3 regions of the Bradyrhizobium sp. LM2.9 genome follow, and region 3 is predicted to be linked to each of the others. Evidence: predicted binding sites of a transcription regulator. Region 3 holds the regulator's gene; each other region holds the start of a gene.
What was found. The regulator LexA, encoded in region 3, represses DNA repair genes until DNA is damaged. The targets are predictions, from matches to a motif close to TGTTCNNNNTGTGTTCNG.
Positions count from the first base shown of each region.

Region 1: recA (recombinase RecA) is a predicted target of LexA. The motif match lies at 1,779-1,796, and genes of this name have one in related genera.
Region 2: ACVWW3_RS25710 (ribonuclease T2 family protein) is a predicted target of LexA. The motif match lies at 2,644-2,661, and genes of this name have one in related genera.

Region 1 is NZ_JBSRYJ010000002.1:3,082,367-3,087,946, reverse strand. It holds gene ACVWW3_RS16635 (DUF2798 domain-containing protein) at 1-180, shown strand, start outside; gene ACVWW3_RS16630 (hypothetical protein) at 1,014-1,178, opposite strand; gene recA (recombinase RecA) at 1,889-2,977, shown strand; gene ACVWW3_RS16620 (hypothetical protein) at 3,154-3,606, opposite strand; gene ACVWW3_RS16615 (hypothetical protein) at 3,854-4,069, shown strand; gene ACVWW3_RS16610 (hypothetical protein) at 4,080-4,940, shown strand; gene ACVWW3_RS16605 (hypothetical protein) at 4,927-5,082, shown strand; gene ACVWW3_RS16600 (hypothetical protein) at 5,224-5,580, shown strand, end outside.
Region 2 is NZ_JBSRYJ010000002.1:4,926,487-4,932,066, reverse strand. It holds gene ACVWW3_RS25725 (outer membrane protein) at 1-441, shown strand, start outside; gene ACVWW3_RS25720 (cold-shock protein) at 528-743, opposite strand; gene ACVWW3_RS25715 (23S rRNA (adenine(2030)-N(6))-methyltransferase RlmJ) at 994-1,854, opposite strand; gene ACVWW3_RS25710 (ribonuclease T2 family protein) at 1,907-2,599, opposite strand; gene ACVWW3_RS25705 (hypothetical protein) at 2,738-3,202, opposite strand; gene ACVWW3_RS25700 (hypothetical protein) at 3,384-3,677, shown strand; gene ACVWW3_RS25695 (DUF3617 domain-containing protein) at 3,723-4,253, shown strand; gene ACVWW3_RS25690 (ATP-binding protein) at 4,274-5,580, opposite strand, start outside.
Region 3 is NZ_JBSRYJ010000002.1:2,281,849-2,287,428, forward strand. It holds gene ACVWW3_RS12390 (alpha-hydroxy acid oxidase) at 1-834, shown strand, start outside; gene ACVWW3_RS12395 (HAD family hydrolase) at 848-1,474, shown strand; gene ACVWW3_RS12400 (hypothetical protein) at 1,644-1,835, shown strand; gene ACVWW3_RS12405 (molybdopterin molybdotransferase MoeA) at 2,062-3,273, shown strand; gene lexA (transcriptional repressor LexA) at 3,450-4,151, shown strand; gene ACVWW3_RS12415 (hypothetical protein) at 4,540-4,974, shown strand; partial or broken gene ACVWW3_RS12420 (ComEC/Rec2 family competence protein) at 5,113-5,580, opposite strand, start outside.

The sequences.
Region 1 (5,580 bases), 800 kb from region 3:
GGGATTGCCAGCTTTCCCGCAGGGACCGCGATGGTCTTCCTCACGCACTGGATCGTGTCGTGGCTGATCGCATGGGTCGCAATGCTGCCGATCGTGCTGCTCGCAGCGCCGGCGATCCGCGCCTTCTCGCTGCGGCTGACGCGGGAAGAGGGGGGCTCGCAAACCGGCCGGCCGGCATGAAAAAACCCCGCTTGGGGAGAGCCAAGCGGGGCAGAAGGTTATTGGAGGCTGAGGTGCTGGGCTGCAACACCATAGCCAGATAAGCCTAGCCGGCTCAGCTTACGACAGCCTGACAAAGACGCGAATCGGATCCAGCCCGCTGCGTTCGCCCGCGCCCGCAAACAGGAAAACCCCGCGCGGGGAGAGCGGGGTCGTCGTCTGGGTATGGAGGGCCGGTGTTGGTCAACCGGACACGACCAGAGCTTGCGCGCGCCTGACAGTGGCGGCGAAAGTCGAGGCCGCAGACTGGCCCCGCACCCGTCCCAATTTCGACATCCGTTCGCACAACTCAGAACACAAGGGCGGGCGAGATTTCGCACCGACGGTGCGGCCATGGGGGAAACGTGGCGCGCCGGCAACGGGGTGGCATCATGGACAACGTAGAGCGGTCATTCGCCGCCGCGACGGCGGCTGGCTTCGTGGTGCTGGTGATCGGCATCGGGTTGCTGGTTCTGCTGTAGGGGTGGTGCAGGCATGCCGTGAGACGGCGGCCGGCCCGATCCAAATTGCGCTCCAGTGGTGGAAGACGCATGCGCGCCTTTCAAAAAACGCGAAAACAACCCCATGCACAGTAGCTCTCTGGGAAATGTCCGCGTTCCATCAATGAGTTACAGGTAGTATCTTGATACCATACCGTGCTCGGATTCGCCTCCAGGATATGCGAATCCCGATTCCCGTGCCGACCGCTCCCGGCGGGCATTGTCTCCGGTGCGGACCGGGCGGCGGGCACCGCCACCGCCTGCCGCGTCCGGCAGCGTGTCCTTTCGTCAGCGCCGAAGCCCGTCCTGTGCGGATTAATGAACCCTGATCGCGTCCAGCGGCAAACGGAGCTCGGCGGCCCGCTCTTCGCGGTCCTTCTTGCGAAACTCGTTTTCCTTGCGCTCGAACTTGATCATCTCTTCCCGCGCGGCCTCCAGCAGGGGATTGTGCCTGGTCGTATCGTGGTGCGTGTCCGTCATGACTGAGGTCCCCGGAGTTGCGGTCCCGTGTCCCGGAAGAAGGCCGCAGACCGCAAAAAGGTTCGGTGCCGCAGGATTACGGAATTCTGACGGCGTGCAGGTCATCGGTCTTTGATGTGCGTCAGCTTTGGTCGAGGAGGGGCGCCGGAATTACGATGGAACGAAAGAGGCCGCCCACTGAGGCGGCTCTTCCTTCGACTATCGCTTATCAGCTTGCCCGTGATTTGTTCCGCTATCCGGACCAATGTATGTGCCGGTCCGCATACATTGCTTCCAAGCCCCCTCGCACTTCTTTGAGCCCTTAGACAGGCAGATATTTTTGTAGTCTGAGCATGACATTGCTTGAGCAGGATGCGCCGTGACAATCCCGATTGAAGCAGCAATCCACAAAACCAACCACTTGTTCATTACGTCTCCCCCATTCAATCCGGCAGATCATACATACAATCCGAGGGAAATCGCCTCTCTCTCGTATGGGCGAACAATCAGGAAAGCGGAGAGAGTTGCGATAGGAAAAATTGCTCGTTTTCAAAACAGGCCACGGGACCTTTTCAAACTGGGCCGCCAGGGGTCGAAACAGGCCAGCACCCAAATCTGCAAAAGAACATATTGCGAACCTAGAACAAATGGGGTACATTGTCTTTATCGACGGACCGCCTCGCCAATCGTTTGTCCCTCACGCGAATCCTCGTCATAAGGAGCACGACCCGATGTCCACCACTGCGCTGCGTATCGTCGAAGGATCCTCCATGGACAAGAGTAAAGCCCTGGCCGCCGCGCTTTCCCAGATCGAGCGGCAGTTCGGCAAGGGCTCGGTGATGAAGCTCGGCAAGAACGACCGCTCGATGGATGTCGAGGCGATCTCCTCGGGCTCGCTTGGGCTTGATATTGCGCTCGGGATCGGCGGCTTGCCGAGGGGGCGCGTCGTGGAAATCTACGGGCCGGAATCCTCGGGCAAGACCACGCTGGCGCTGCACACGGTGGCGGAAGGGCAGAAGAAGGGCGGCATCTGCGCCTTCATCGACGCCGAACACGCGCTCGACCCGGTCTATGCGCGCAAGCTGGGCGTCAACATCGACGAGCTCCTGATCTCCCAGCCGGACACCGGCGAGCAGGCGCTGGAAATCTGCGACACGCTGGTGCGCTCGGGCGCGGTGGATGTGCTGGTGATCGATTCGGTTGCGGCGCTGGTACCGAAAGCCGAGCTCGAGGGCGAGATGGGCGATGCGTTGCCGGGTCTGCAGGCCCGCCTGATGAGCCAGGCGCTGCGCAAGCTGACCGCGTCCATCAACAAGTCCAACACCATGGTCATTTTCATCAACCAGATCCGGATGAAGATCGGCGTGATGTACGGTTCGCCGGAAACCACCACCGGCGGCAACGCGCTGAAGTTCTACGCCTCCATCCGTTTGGACATTCGCCGCATCGGCGCGATCAAGGAGCGTGACGAGGTGGTCGGCAACACCACGCGGGTCAAGGTGGTGAAGAACAAGCTGGCGCCGCCTTTCAAGCAGGTCGAGTTCGACATCATGTATGGCGAAGGCGTCTCCAAGATGGGCGAGATCCTCGATCTCGGCGTCAAGGCCGGCATCGTCGAAAAATCCGGCGCATGGTTCTCCTATGACAGCCAGCGTCTTGGCCAGGGCCGCGAGAATTCGAAAGCGTTCCTGAAGGCCAACCCCGACATCACCGCCAAGATCGAAACCTCGATCCGCCAGAACTCCGGCCTGATCGCCGAGCAGATTCTCGCCGGCAGCCCCGAGCGTGACGCCGACGGCGACGAGCCGGCGGACGAGTAAGCGTCAAGCCTAGAGTTTTTCGCGAGGAGCGGGCGCTGAAGACGTTGAGTTGCCGACGTCGTCAGTGCCCGTTTCGTTTTGCGTTGCATTGATCAGGTGGTGCGATGAAGCGTCTGATCTTGACCAGTTCGTCCGGAAGCGCGCTCGCCCGATCGGGGTTGGCGGAGCTTGTCATTTCATTCTCGTTTCACTTCGAGTGGGGACCGCTGCCCTCGCCCGAAAAGCTCGCAGCCTATTTCGCGGCGCGCTCCGCGAATCTCGGGCCAGGTGATCATTGGTCTGATTGGGGCATCCGGTGGCCCAAGGGCATCAAGGATCGCAAAGATTTGCCCCTTGCGGACTTCTGCGAGCGATATGACGTGATCGAACTTTGGTTCGATCCAGCTCCCAGCGATCAATTGCAGCTCGTCTGCTTGCTGGACTACCTCAGCTCCTGCTCCTCGCTGGTGCGAAAGCTTAGACTTCGACTTGTGGCATCCGATCTGATGATAGAAAGCGGTGAGGATCTCGCCGCGTCCGAGCCGCACATTCATGTCGCGCGTATCACGGCCCGAGAGTTCGAGACTGCCAAGTTGGCGTGGTCGGCCTACCGCGCGGCGACCCCTGAGGCTTGCGTCGATCTCGTTCATCAAGATCTCAGTGCGTTGTTGATGCTGCGCCCGGCCTTGCTCGATCTCTTGGCAGAACTCCCGTCGCCTTCGACGGGACTCGGTGCGACCGAGATGCGATTCCTGGAGATGCTTGCCGGAGGATTTGCAAACACGAATGCGTTGTTTCACCTGCGTTCGCATCGGCGGACGTTCGTGTTTGGAGAGACTGAGTTAGGCCGGTTGCTCGACGGGCTTGCGCTTGGCCCCAGTCCTGCAGTGGGCCGGATTGGACGACGAGCTGCGCACGATCTATCGCGAGAATCACAGAGATCGGCACGCCGCATATCTACGCAGCCGGTTGTCGCTGACGGAGTTTGGCGAGGCAGTTCTTGCAGGCAAGGAAGATTTCAGTCGCCACAATCCGATCGACCGCTGGTGGGGCGGCACGCGGCTGACCAACGACCGGCTGTGGCGTTACGGCTCTGTTTTAACCAAGCCTTGAGGCCCCGAGCATGACGCGGCTTGTTCTGACAACAGACTCTTCCGCTGCCGGCGCCCTCGAACAGGCCAGCCTGGGCGATCTCGTGCTCGCGATCAATCGTCGATTTGTCTGGGGTGCGCCGCCATCCGGCGCAGAGCTTGAAGCGTTCTTTGCTCCGCATACGACACAGCTACCCGGCCTTCATTGGCTGGATGACACGCCGGCTTGGCGCCTCGATAAGCCGGGAGTGAAGGGGCGGGGATTGATCGAGCTGTTGTTCGAATGCGAATCGGCCGAACTGTGGATAGAGCCAAACCCAAACGCACAATTGCTTCTGCTCTGGCTCCTCGACCATTGTGGCGGCGAGAGAGTGGCGGTTTCCAGATTCGTGATACGTCAGCTGGACGTTGCCGCTGGTGATGTTGATCCGGAGCGACTTGCGGAGCAAAATCCGCGGACTATTAATCCTTCGCAAGGTCACGTTGAACTGGCCGGCCGTGCATGGCGGGCTTATCGTTCCCCGACGCCGCGGGCTTGGGTCGACCTCCTCAAAACGGATCTAAGCCTGCTTCCGCAGCTGGAGCAGTCCGCAATTGGCCTGCTGGAAGAGCTTCCGAGCGTCACAACTGGTCTTGGAGCTACGGAAACGCGGATTCTAGAGTTAATCGCACCGGGCGAGGTACAGCCGTTTGAAGTTTTTCCGGGTGATCAGAAGCGCAACGAGCGGCGCGTTTTCGATTACTGGGAGGTCGGCACGCTGCTTGATGGTCTCGCACGTTGTCCGGTGCCGGCCATATCGGTCGGGGTTGGAGGAGGGACCGTTCTCGCTGGACATGCATGTCGATCCCTCCCGTCACGCGCGGTACAAGCAATCCCGCTTGTCGCTCACTGACCTCGGGAAAGCGGTGCTGGCGGGAGAAGAGGATTTCTGCCGCCATAACCCGATCAGTCGCTGGTGGGGCGGCACCCACCTGACCAGCGATCGGCTCTGGCGTTGGGATCGCGACAGCCGGGCATTGCTTTCTCCTGTCTGATGCGTGCGTGCTGCTCGAGGTGTTTTGGTATTGCTTGTTAATCGCGAGGCCACTGTGTCACATCTGATCCTGACTACGAACCATCTTGCGGCAGCTACGCTTCGGCAGACCAAATTGGCGAATATCGCGCTCGGCTTCTGCATGCGCTTCGTCTTCGGCCAATTGCCCTCCGCAGAGCAGCTTTTGATGGAGCTGGAGCGGCGGTCGGCAAAGCACTGCAATCCAGGCGATCACTGGCTCGACGAGGTTTGTCGAGACTGGCTGGAAGGTTTCGGCACGCGCGATATCGGTTTCTTAGAGCTCTGTGCGAAGTTCGACTCGATCGAAGTGTGGATCGATCCTCAGCCCAACGATCAGCTCGTGCTTGTCTGGTTGCTCGACCTGCTTCGCCCTTACAAGGAGATCACGACGAAGCTGAGCCTGGTGCATACGGATGACAGTGTTGCGGACTATGCTGCGGAGTCCGTCGCAAAATGGAAGTTGCCGGCCTTCGAGGTC
Region 2 (5,580 bases), 2.6 Mb from region 3:
AACAATCCCGCAAAGCCCTCCGGCTTCGTCGGCGGTGTTCAGGCCGGCTACAATTTCCAGAACGGCCCGTGGGTGTTCGGCGTCGAGGGCGACATCCAGGCCACGGGTGCCGACGACACCTTCGCGCCGTGGAAGTTCTCCAATCCGTGGTTCGGCACCCTGCGCGGCCGCGCCGGCTATGCCTTCAGCAACGTGCTGGTCTACGGCACCGCGGGCCTCGCCTTCGGCGAGCTGCGCGCACAGACGTTCGGCTGGACGGAGTCGCACACCAGCGCCGGCTGGACCATCGGTGCCGGCGCGGAAGTCGGGTTCGCGCCGAACTGGAGCGCCAAGCTCGAATATCTCTACATCGATCTGTCGACGAGTCAGTTCGCGATTACAGGCGTGTCAAACGGCTATAGCGCCAGCGTTGTGCGCGCAGGCGTGAACTATCACTTCTGATACCCAAAGAAGAAAATACCGGACTACAGCCTCCCGGCCGCTCGCGGCCGGGATTTTTTTGCGCCGGTGTTTTCGCGTCGGACTCGCTAGGAAAGGATGACTAAATCGACCGCCTTCGGCCCCTTCCCCTTCTTGTCCGGTTCGACTTCGAAAGTAATACGCTGTCCTTCGGCAAGGTCCTTTAATCCGGCCCGCTCCACGGCAGTAATGTGCACGAAGACGTCGCGGCCGCCGTCGTCCGGTTTGATGAATCCGTAGCCGCGCTCGCCGTTGAAAAACTTGACCGTTCCCGTCATGGCCATCGGGAAACTCCCCCTCATTGCTCCTCCGTCGCGACGCAGACGCACGTCACGACATGACCGGGCCGTACGAAGCCCGGGAGCTGGCCATCCTTGGGCAGACCATTCGGTCCGACCGGATCTTTCTTAGGCCTTCACTCCGCCGCAACCATTCGCGGAAGCGGAACGTAAAGCCAGTCACGGAAACAGCATAATACGGTTCTTTGCAGATTGACTACGGCTCTTGCATATTTTTCCCAAGAATGCCGGAGTGTTAGGGCCTCGGCACCTCTAATCGGAATCTGGCAGCGCCACCCTGGCCGAGCGGCATTTCCAGCTCGGGCAGGATCGTCTTGAGCTCGCCCTGCAGCGTGTAAGGCGGATTGACGATCAAGAGCCCGGTGGAGGTGAGAGTTGCGCCGTCGGCTTGCGGCGACACACTGAATTCGAGGCGCAGGCAATTTCCCGGCGGCTTTGCTGCGGCTGCGAGGCGCGCCACTGATTGCACCAGTGCGTCGGTGGCGCGCCGGCTCTTGGCGGGATACCAGATTACATAGATACCAGTCGGCCATTTCGCAAAAGCCGCCGAGAAGGCCTCGCCCAGCTTGTCGAACTCGTCCTTTGCCTCGAACGGGGGGTCGATCAGCACGAGCCCGCGCCGTTCCTTCGGCGGCACGAAAGCCGGCAGCGCCATCCAGCCGTCGAGATCGACCACGCGGGCCTGCTCGTCGTGGCGCAGCACGCCGATCAGCGCTTTGCGCGCCTTCGGCTCGAGTTCGCAGGCGACGAGGCGGTCCTGCGGCCGCATCAGGGCGCGCGCAATCAGCGGCGAGCCCGGATAAGCCTTGAGCTCGCCCTTCGGATTGTAGGCGCGGACAATATCGAGATAGGGCTTGGTCAGCGCGATGGTGTCGTTCGAGAAACGCGCCTGCATCAGCCGGGCGATGCCCGTCAGCCACTCGCCGCCGCGGCGGGCCTCGTCGCTTTCGAGATCGTAGAGGCCGGCGCCCGCATGGGTGTCGATGACGCGGAAGGCGCCCGGCTTGTCCTGGAGATAGGTGACGATGCGCGCCAGCACGATGTGCTTGATGACGTCAGCGAAGCTTCCGGCGTGAAAGGCGTGGCGGTAATTCATGCAAGAGCACTACGCCACGTGACGGCTTGAGCAAAGAGGCACGACGCCGGGGCTACCCACCCCTGATCGGCGGCATCGTCACCTGGTCGCGGCGGCAGGCGCGGCGGTCGATCTCCTCGCAGGCGCGGAATTGCAGGTCCTTGCTGAGGCAGATGCGGACTTCGGACAGCCGCGTCCGGTTGCACGTGATTGAGACGGCGGCGTTGCCGAGGCCCGGATTGGCCTTGATGAAGGCCTCCTCCACCTCCGCCGGCGCCACGGTCTTGGCCTGCGATAGATCGAGATATTCGGCCGGAATCTTGATCGCGGCGCGCGCCTTTCGGATCGTTTCGAAATAGCTGCGGTCGGCGAGCCCCGAGCAGGTGCCGTGCTTGTCCCACTCGTTGAAAATCAGCCCCGGCGCCGGCATCAGATCGAGCATCGAGGAGACGATGCTGCGATTCAGCCGCGGCGACGGCCGCTGGCAATATTCCGGAAAACCGTTCTCATATTGCGGCCACAGACCATGCACCACGAAAGCGTAGGGCCGTCCGCTGCACTGGATCTGCGAGCGGCCGCCGCGCTCTGCCGCCTCCTCGCAGAAGGAGGGCGACCACGACAGCGACAGCACATAAAAATCGAATTCGCCGGGCGCGTTCTGCCGCTTGTCCTCGGCCTTCGCGCCGCCGGCCAGCGCAGCCAGCCCGGCCGCAAGCGTCAGCGAGATCATCAGGCGGGAGAACGAATGCAATCTGGAATGAAACATGGCGACCCCCTCAACTAGACTGTGCAGCAAGCCTAGCAGGCGATAGGAACATTTCAAGAACAAAATTCAGGCGGCCATTTCAGCCAACCGAATCAGAGCTTCTTGGACTGAGGCTGGGCTGCTTAAGGCTTAGGCTGCTTAAGGCTTGGCGGCGCGGCAGGACGGGTTGTAGGCCCAGTTGCGGTCGAGCCCGACCACGCACCATTCGACGCCCTGGCCGAAGCTGGCGAAGCCGCCATCCTCGATGATCGAGAAGTGCACCTTGCGCATCTTGCCGTCCGTGAGCATGGCCTCGCCGCTGCAAAAGCGGCGCGGAATGTTATCGGGTGCCCAGGGCCGGAACGCGGTCTCGCGAACCGCGGCGAAGCCGGTGATCTTCAACGAGGAATTCCAGAACGAGCTTTCCTTCTCCAAGAACTGGGAAGCGATCGTCGGCAGCGCCCTGTCGCATTCGGAGACGTTGCCGTCATAGCGCGGCCCGCTCAGCCAGAAATTCAGCTCCAGCGGATTGGCGGCCCTGGCCTCACCGAGCGACAGCGCCCCGAACAGGAGGCCGAGCACGGTGGCAAAGCGGAGCGATTTCAGGGAGGTCGAGGCGCGCATGGGCAATCCAGACAGCATGATCTGCGAGGGACGGACGGTGCCGTGAAGGCCGCGCGGGGTCAAGTGCAGCGCGGCAACACTCGCCGACGAGTTGACCACAAGGTCGCAGCAACCGGCCTTCCGTTCTTTCCACCGCCGCCCCGGCACCGTAAACTGCCACCAACCAATCGGAGTGACGGGAATGCGAATCATTGCGGCCGCGGGCCTACTTGCCTTGGGTATGATGGCGAGCCAGTCGGCGCGCGCCGATATCCTTCCGGTGCCTCCGTTCAAGGGCAACGACACCGGCGGCATCATCGCCTATTCGATGGCAACCCAGGTCGATGCGCGGCAGGTCGCGGTCGATCATTGCGCGCGCTACGGAAAAGTCGCGAAATTCCTGGGGGTGCAGGCCTATGAGGGCGGCTACATCTCGTTCTCGTGCCGCTGGGTGCCCTATGGCGCTGCCGACAAGCCGATCCGCACGCTCTACTGAGGCGTTTTCGTAACGCCAGCAATCTCTCAGCCGGGAGCTTCTCACATGACGCGCAAACTCGCTTTGCTCGGCTCGGCCCTTTGCCTCGTCTTGTCGGCCGGCGTAGCCAGCGCCGACGATCTGCCGATGCGCAAAGCTGGTCTCTGGGAATTGAAGATGCTCAGGACCGGTACGCCCGTGCCCGAAATGACCATGCAGCACTGCACCGACGAGACCGTCGACAAGGAGATGAACAACAACGTCTCCCCGATGGCCAAGCAGATCTGCGCCAAGCAGGACATCAAGAAGACCGCGACCGGCTATGTCAGCGATTCCGAGTGCAGTGTCGCCGGCATCAGCACGACCTCGCATGCCGAGATCACGGGCGATTTCAATTCGGCCTACACGGTGAAGACCTCGTCGCACGCACAAGGTGGCGCCGCCGGCGCCGCGGGGCGCGATTCCACGATGACACTCGAAGCCAAGTGGCTCGGAGCCTGCAAGCCCGAGCAGAAGCCCGGCGACATCGTGATGCCGGGCGGCTTCAAGATGAACGTGCGCGACATCGACAAGCTGAAGACGCTGCTGCCGAAATAGGACTGTTGCGGCTACATCCGTTATACCGGTATCCGCACGCTCGCCCTTAATCCGCCCATCGGGCTATCGCCGAGCGTGATGTCGCCGCCATGCGAGCGGGCGATGTCGCGTGCGATCGCGAGGCCTAGGCCGGTGCCGCCTTCGTCCTGGTTGCGGGCGTTGTCCAGCCGCAGGAACGGCTTGAACACCTCTTCGCGCAGATGGGCGGGAATGCCCGGCCCGTCGTCGTCGACCGTCACGGTCAAATAACGGTGATCGCGCTGGCCGGTGATGGCGATGCTTCTGCCGTAGCGGGCGGCGTTGGTGACGAGGTTGGCGAGGCAGCGCTTGAACGAGGCCGGCTTCACCGTGACCACGGGCAGCCCGTTGAACGCGACGGTCGCGGTGTGGCCGTGGCGTTCGGCGTCGCTGCGCAACTCCTCGAGCGCCTGTGCCATGTCGGTCGGCTGCGACTGCTCGCCGGAATCGCCACGGGCAAACGCGAGGTAATCTTCCAGCATCATCGACATCTCGTCGACGTCCTTGCGCATGCCCTCCATTTCAGGGCTGTCGCCGATCAGCGCCAGTTCGAGCTTGAACCGCGTCAGGATCGTGCGCAGATCGTGACTGACGCCGGCGAGCATCGCGGTGCGCTGCTCCATCGTGCGCTCGATGCGCGATTTCATTTCGAGGAAGGCGACCGACGCGCGCCGCACCTCGCGCGCGCCGCGCGGCCTGAAGTTCGGCGCCTCGCGGCCCTTGCCGAAGCTTTCGGCGGCGTCCGCAAGACGCAGGATCGGCTTGATCTGGTTGCGCAGGAACAGCACCGCGACGATCAGCAGGATCGAGGACGTTCCCACCATCCAGAACAGGAAAATCTCCGAGTTCGAGGCATAGGCGGCGCTGCGCTGCGCGAACACGCGCATCACGGCATCGTCGAGCTGGATCCGGATCTCGACGAGGTTGGAGCGGCCGACCGTGTCGATCCAGAACGAGCGCCCGATCTGGCGGCCGAGCTGCACCGACAGGGTCTGGTCGAGCAGCGAGAAGAACGGCTTTGGCCCGGGCGGCGGCATGTCGCCGGCCGGAAGGAAATCGACGACGAGGCCGAGGCGCTGCTGCGCGATGCGGCGGATCTGGTCGCGGTCCTTGTCTTGCGGATAGCCCTTGTAGACGTCGATCAGCGCGGCGATGTCCTGCACCACCGCCGCCGACAGGCGCCGCGTCACCGTGTTCCAGTGCCGCTCCATGAACACGAAGGCGACGACCGACTGCAGGATCACCATCGGCACGATCATGATCAGCAGCGCGCGGGCATAGAGGCCGGTCGGCATCCAGCCCTTGAATG
Region 3 (5,580 bases):
GAAATCTTCGATCCGGATGGCGCGGCGAGCGTGGCACGCGCCTGCGGCACTTTCGGTGCGGCGCACATGCTGAGTTCGGTGTCCGAGCCCGGCCTCGAGAAGACCGCCGAGGCGGCACCTGGCGCGCTGCGCCTCTACCAGCTCTATGTGCGCGGCGACGATGCCTTCGTCGCCGACGTTGTCAGCCGGGCCGAGAAGAACGCCTATGCCGCCTTCTGCCTGACCGTCGATACCGCCCATTACAGCCGTCGCGAGCGTGACATCGCCAAGCGGTACGTTCGCGAGAGCCGCCTGCGCGCCACCGGCGGCGATTTCCAGAAGGGCCTGGAGTGGCGGACGGTGAAGATGATCAAGGACAAGTTCAAGATCCCGCTGATCCTCAAGGGCATCGCGACGCCAGAGGACGCGCTGATCGCGATTGATCATGGCGTCGAGTGGATCTACGTCTCCAACCATGGCGGCCGTCAGCTCGATCACGGTCGCGGCGCCATGCACGTGCTGCCCGAGATCGTCGATGCCGTGAAGGGCCGCGCGAAAATCATGGTCGATGGCGGTGTCTGTCGCGGCACCGACATCGTCAAGGCAATAGCGGCGGGCGCCGACCTCGTCGGCATCGGCCGGCTGCAATGCTGGGCACTGGCGGCGGCCGGCGAAGCCGGCGTGGCGCGCATGCTGGAGCTGCTCGAGGACGAAGTGCTGCGTTGCCTCGGCTTGCTGGGTGCGACTTCGTTCACCGAGGTCGACAAATCCTGCCTCCATGCAGCGACCGCAACCAACGCGCCGAGCGTGTTCAGCGCGTTTCCGCTGTTCGACCACGAGCCATATCGATACTGAGTGAAAGGACGCAATGACACCGCTCTCTCCCGGCAGCGCGGATGCGCTTCTGTTCGATCTCGGCCGCGTGGTGCTCGATATCGATTTCTCCAAGGCGATCGCCTGCTGGGCGGGACATGCCGGCTGCGAGCCCGATGCCATCGTCGCGCGCTACGTGCGGGACAGCGAAGCCTATCGGCTGCACGAGGTGGGCAAGCTCAGTGACGAGGACTATTTCGCCTCGTTGCGAGATTCGCTCGGAATCGGCATTTCGGACGCGCAGTTCCTGGAAGGCTGGAACGCGATCTTCACCGGCGAAATGCCTGATATCGCCGAGCTGTTGCCGCGGGCAGCGAAGCAGATGCCGCTCTACGTCTTCTCCAATACCAACCGGCCGCACGTGGACTATTTCTCGAAGGAATATGCCGACGTCCTCCGCCATTTCCGCGAGCTGTATTTGTCGTCCAGCATCGGCCTGCGCAAACCGAATGCGGAGGCCTTCGACCACGTCGTTGCTGCGATCGGCGTGCCCGCCGGGCGTATCGTGTTCTTCGACGATCTTGCCGAGAACATTGAAGGCGCGCGGGCGCGCGGCTTGACGGCGGTGCATGTGACCTCGCCGCGTGACGTCGGGATCGCCCTCAAGGCGCTGGGGATCTGACCGCCGGCCTGGCGCATTGCCAGGCAAGCCGACCTGCCGATCCGGAACAATTTCACCCGGGGACGAGGAACCAAAACACTTTGTGCATTTTTAGACAGAGTTCCGGGAACGGAATGCCACCCTCCGGACTCTTGAGTCCGTTGGGACTTCTACGGACGGATGCATCATCGTGTTGGGCAAGACCTACCTCACCAAGCAGGCCTCTCTTCTTCTTGAATTCGCCAGGACAACTTCAGACTCGGACCTTTCCGCCAAGCTCGTGAGCAAGGCCGCCGACCTGAAATCCCAGGCCGATCCGCTTCCCGACAAGGATCAGGGGTCGAAGGCGCCCGACGTAAGTCCCGAGCAGACAGGGACCTGATAGGCGCTGGCCGGGGCGCTCGTCATTCTCGTCCCTGCCATGGTCACTCTCCTGCCGATCTGTCTCGTTCCTCGGATCATGCCGCGACGGGCTTGATCTTGCCTTCCAGAACAATGTGAAGCAGCGGGATGACTGTCCCCGCTCAGCTGTTTTTGCCTCTGCGCCCGCGCTCGGCTAGAAGACTTGCGGAACATTCGCCCGAACGTGCCGAGCAGGAGTTTTCGCCGTGGCCTTGATGCCGGTTTCTGACGCGCTTGCCGCGGTGCTGGCGGGTGCAGAGCCGCTGCCCGAAGAGATGGTTGCCATCGACGAAGCCTACCATCGCGTGCTCGCGCGCGACGCCGCGGCCCGGCGCACGCAGCCGCCACAGGCGATGTCGGCGATGGATGGCTACGCGGTGCGTGCGGCCGATGCCGCGACGATCGATTCGAAGCTCACCGTCATCGGCGAGGTCGCGGCAGGTCGGCCGTTCGCGGGAACAGTCGGCGCCGGCGAGGCCGTGCGGATCTTCACCGGCGGCGTCGTTCCCTACGGCGCCGACGCCGTCGTGATCCAGGAGGACACGGTCGCCGACGGCAAGCGCATCACGATCAAGGAAGCCGCGATCGCCGGACGGCACATCCGGCCCGCCGGTGTCGATTTCCGCGACGGCGACGTGCTCCTGCGCAAGGGAAGCCGTCTCACCGAGCGCGACCTCGCGCTTGCGGCCGGGATGAATCACCCGCACCTCTCCGTTTGCCGACGTCCGAAGGTCGCGATCCTCGCCACCGGCGACGAGCTGGTGATGCCGGGCACCACGCCCGGTCACGGCCAGATCGTCTATTCCAACGGCTACGCCCTGCACGCTCTCGCTCGCAGCGAGGGCGCCGAGACCATCGACCTCGGTATTGCCGCCGACACGCTTGAGGCCACCACCGTCGGCATTCGACGCGCCCGCGAGAGCGGAGCCGACATCCTGATCACGACCGGCGGCGCATCGGTCGGCGACCACGATCTGGTCCAGCAGGCGCTGAGGGACGAAGGCATAACGATGGCGTTCTGGAAGATCGCGATGCGGCCGGGCAAGCCGATGATGCACGGGCGGCTCGGCGCGATGGAGGTGATCGGCCTGCCGGGCAATCCCGTGTCGTCCTACGTCTGCGCTTTCCTGTTCTTGGTGCCGCTGATTCGCGCTCTCTCGGGCCGTTCAGTGATTCACCATCGCCGCGAGCGCGCCGTGCTCGGCCGCGACGTCGGCGCCAACGACCAGCGGGAGGACTATCTACGCGCGCATCTGGAGGAGCGCGACGACGGCACGCGCGTTGCCCTTCCCGTCAACCATCAGGACTCTTCGCTGCTTGCGAATCTCGCTGCGGCACAGGTACTTCTCGTGCGCGCACCGTTCGCGCCGAAAGCCGAAGCAGGCACACCTTGCGAGGTGTTGCGGCTCCCCGTGTGAGCGCCCCGACAACGCATGTTCCGCGAACTTCGCTCTGTTCACGGTAAATTAAGCAGTTGCGGAACACATATCGAACATATAGTGTCCGTTCATGATTTGTTTCGAGCGTGTAGCGGCTTATTGCTGAATTCAGCGTCTCGGAATCGAACGACATCAAACGGGAGACTTTGGTCGAGATGTTAACGCGCAAACAATACGAGCTTCTGCGGTTCATCAATGAACGTCTGAAGGAAAGCGGCGTGCCGCCCTCCTTCGACGAGATGAAGGATGCGCTCGACCTGCGCTCGAAGTCGGGCATCCATCGCCTGATCACGGCGCTCGAGGAGCGCGGCTTCATCCGACGCCTGCCCAATCGCGCCCGTGCGATCGAGGTCATCAAATTGCCCGAGCTCCAGGCCGCCGCCGGCAGCCGCCGCGGCTTCACGCCGAGCGTCATTGAGGGCAATCTCGGCAAGGTGCGTGCGAGCTCCAGCCTGCCCGCGGACGATGGTGAACGTCCGGTCGCGGTGCCGGTGATGGGCCGGATCGCGGCCGGCACACCGATCGAGGCGTTACAGACCCGCAGCCACACTATCAGCGTACCGCCTGACATGCTTGGCTCGGGCGAGCACTACGCGCTCGAAGTGCGCGGCGATTCCATGGTCGAGGCCGGCATCCTCGACGGCGACATGGCGCTGATCCAGCGCAACGAGAGCGCCGATACCGGCGACATCGTGGTGGCGCTGATCGACGACGAGGAAGCAACCCTCAAGCGCTTCCGCCGCCGCGGCGCATCGATCGCGCTCGAGCCCGCCAACGGCGCCTATGAGGTGCGCATCCTGCCGCCGAACCGGGTGAAAATTCAGGGCAAGCTGATCGGGCTGTACCGAAAGTACTGAGCCTGTACGGCAGTCACGCAATTCCAATTGGAGTGGACGGATTGCCCGCTCCGGCTGGATAGTCATCCTGGTTCTGCACAGATTATCCGGCCGCTTCTCCGGCGGTCCATCCTCGACACGCCGCGCCAAGCATCCCAGAGGCTTCGCGGCGTTCCGGTTTGAGGAGACGTCTGCGCAACGGCATCTCCGGCCGCTGACGTGCGCGACCGAAATGCCCAGGAGCAGGCTTTGTTCCTCGCCGATTCGGGAAAGATAAAGTGATCGCGGCGTGCGGAAACCAGCCGCAGATTTGCCCATAACCAAGCAGAGGCTTGTGTGTTTCCACTCTGATAGGGGCCTGCGCCTCGATAAGAGACGCCGGTTGCTATCCCAGCATGAGGAGCACCCGATGTGTGACTACAGCCTGCATGCCATCGCGTCGCGCCCCGCCGAAATCGGCGAGACGGTCGTCACGACAACCTTCCGCGGCACCTCGACGCGTGGTTTTGCGTCCGCAGCCGATCCGACTGTGGCCGTCTGCCTGCTGCCGGGAACGGAGCTCGCCTTCGCCGACAACATCCGCTACGACAATCGCTGGATCTGGACACGCACGATCAATTCCCGTGTCGGCAAGTTCGGCAAGATCGATCCGCACATTCCCGACCGCCATCATGACGCGATCGAATTCCCCGACGGCAAATACGTGCTGGTGACCCAGCTTGTCGAAGGACAGCGCGCGACCGTGCTGCAACTGCCGGTGACGCTGCCGGCCGGCGAGCGCGAGCACAAGCCGCAGATCATGGCCAACAGGCAGCCGACCATCACGCGCCTGCCGATCGGCTGACACGGTCGCCCTCCGGCCACGGGATCGGAGGCCAGGATTGATTTGCAATCGCCGGCCGTGGCCGGCGAGGTGGTGTGGTTTGCGTCCAGCGAATCCGATCGGATGCACCAGCCGACTGCATCTCTCCGCACGATCCGATTAATCGTCGGCTTGCAAATCGATTTCCGCCGGCGTTGCGTCCTTGCTGCGTGGCGGGATCGCTTTCGGCGCAAGACTGCCGTCGAAATCACCTTCGCCTGCGCCGGCCGGCAACCAGGGACGGCTCGTGCCTCTTTCCCTCACCGCCTGAACTGCAAAGCCGTCACCACGCTGCGTCAGCGCCAGCGCGCTCTGGCTCGCGAGCCGCCGTCGATCGACCACCATCGCGGCGCAATCGGGCGGCGCGGGACGTGCCGTCACCACCAGCGCGGCGCGGTTGCAATCGTCCGCCAGCGCGTCGATGCGCAGTGCCAGCGCGACCAGCCGCCCATCGGCGAGCGGCGTCACGCAGCCGGATTCATCGCAAGACACGCCGGCGGCCAGCGAGGCGCTGGCGGCATCGCGCGGATCGGCGTCGGCAGCCAACCACTCCTTGAGCAAAAAGCTATCCTTGCTCGTCTTGATCAG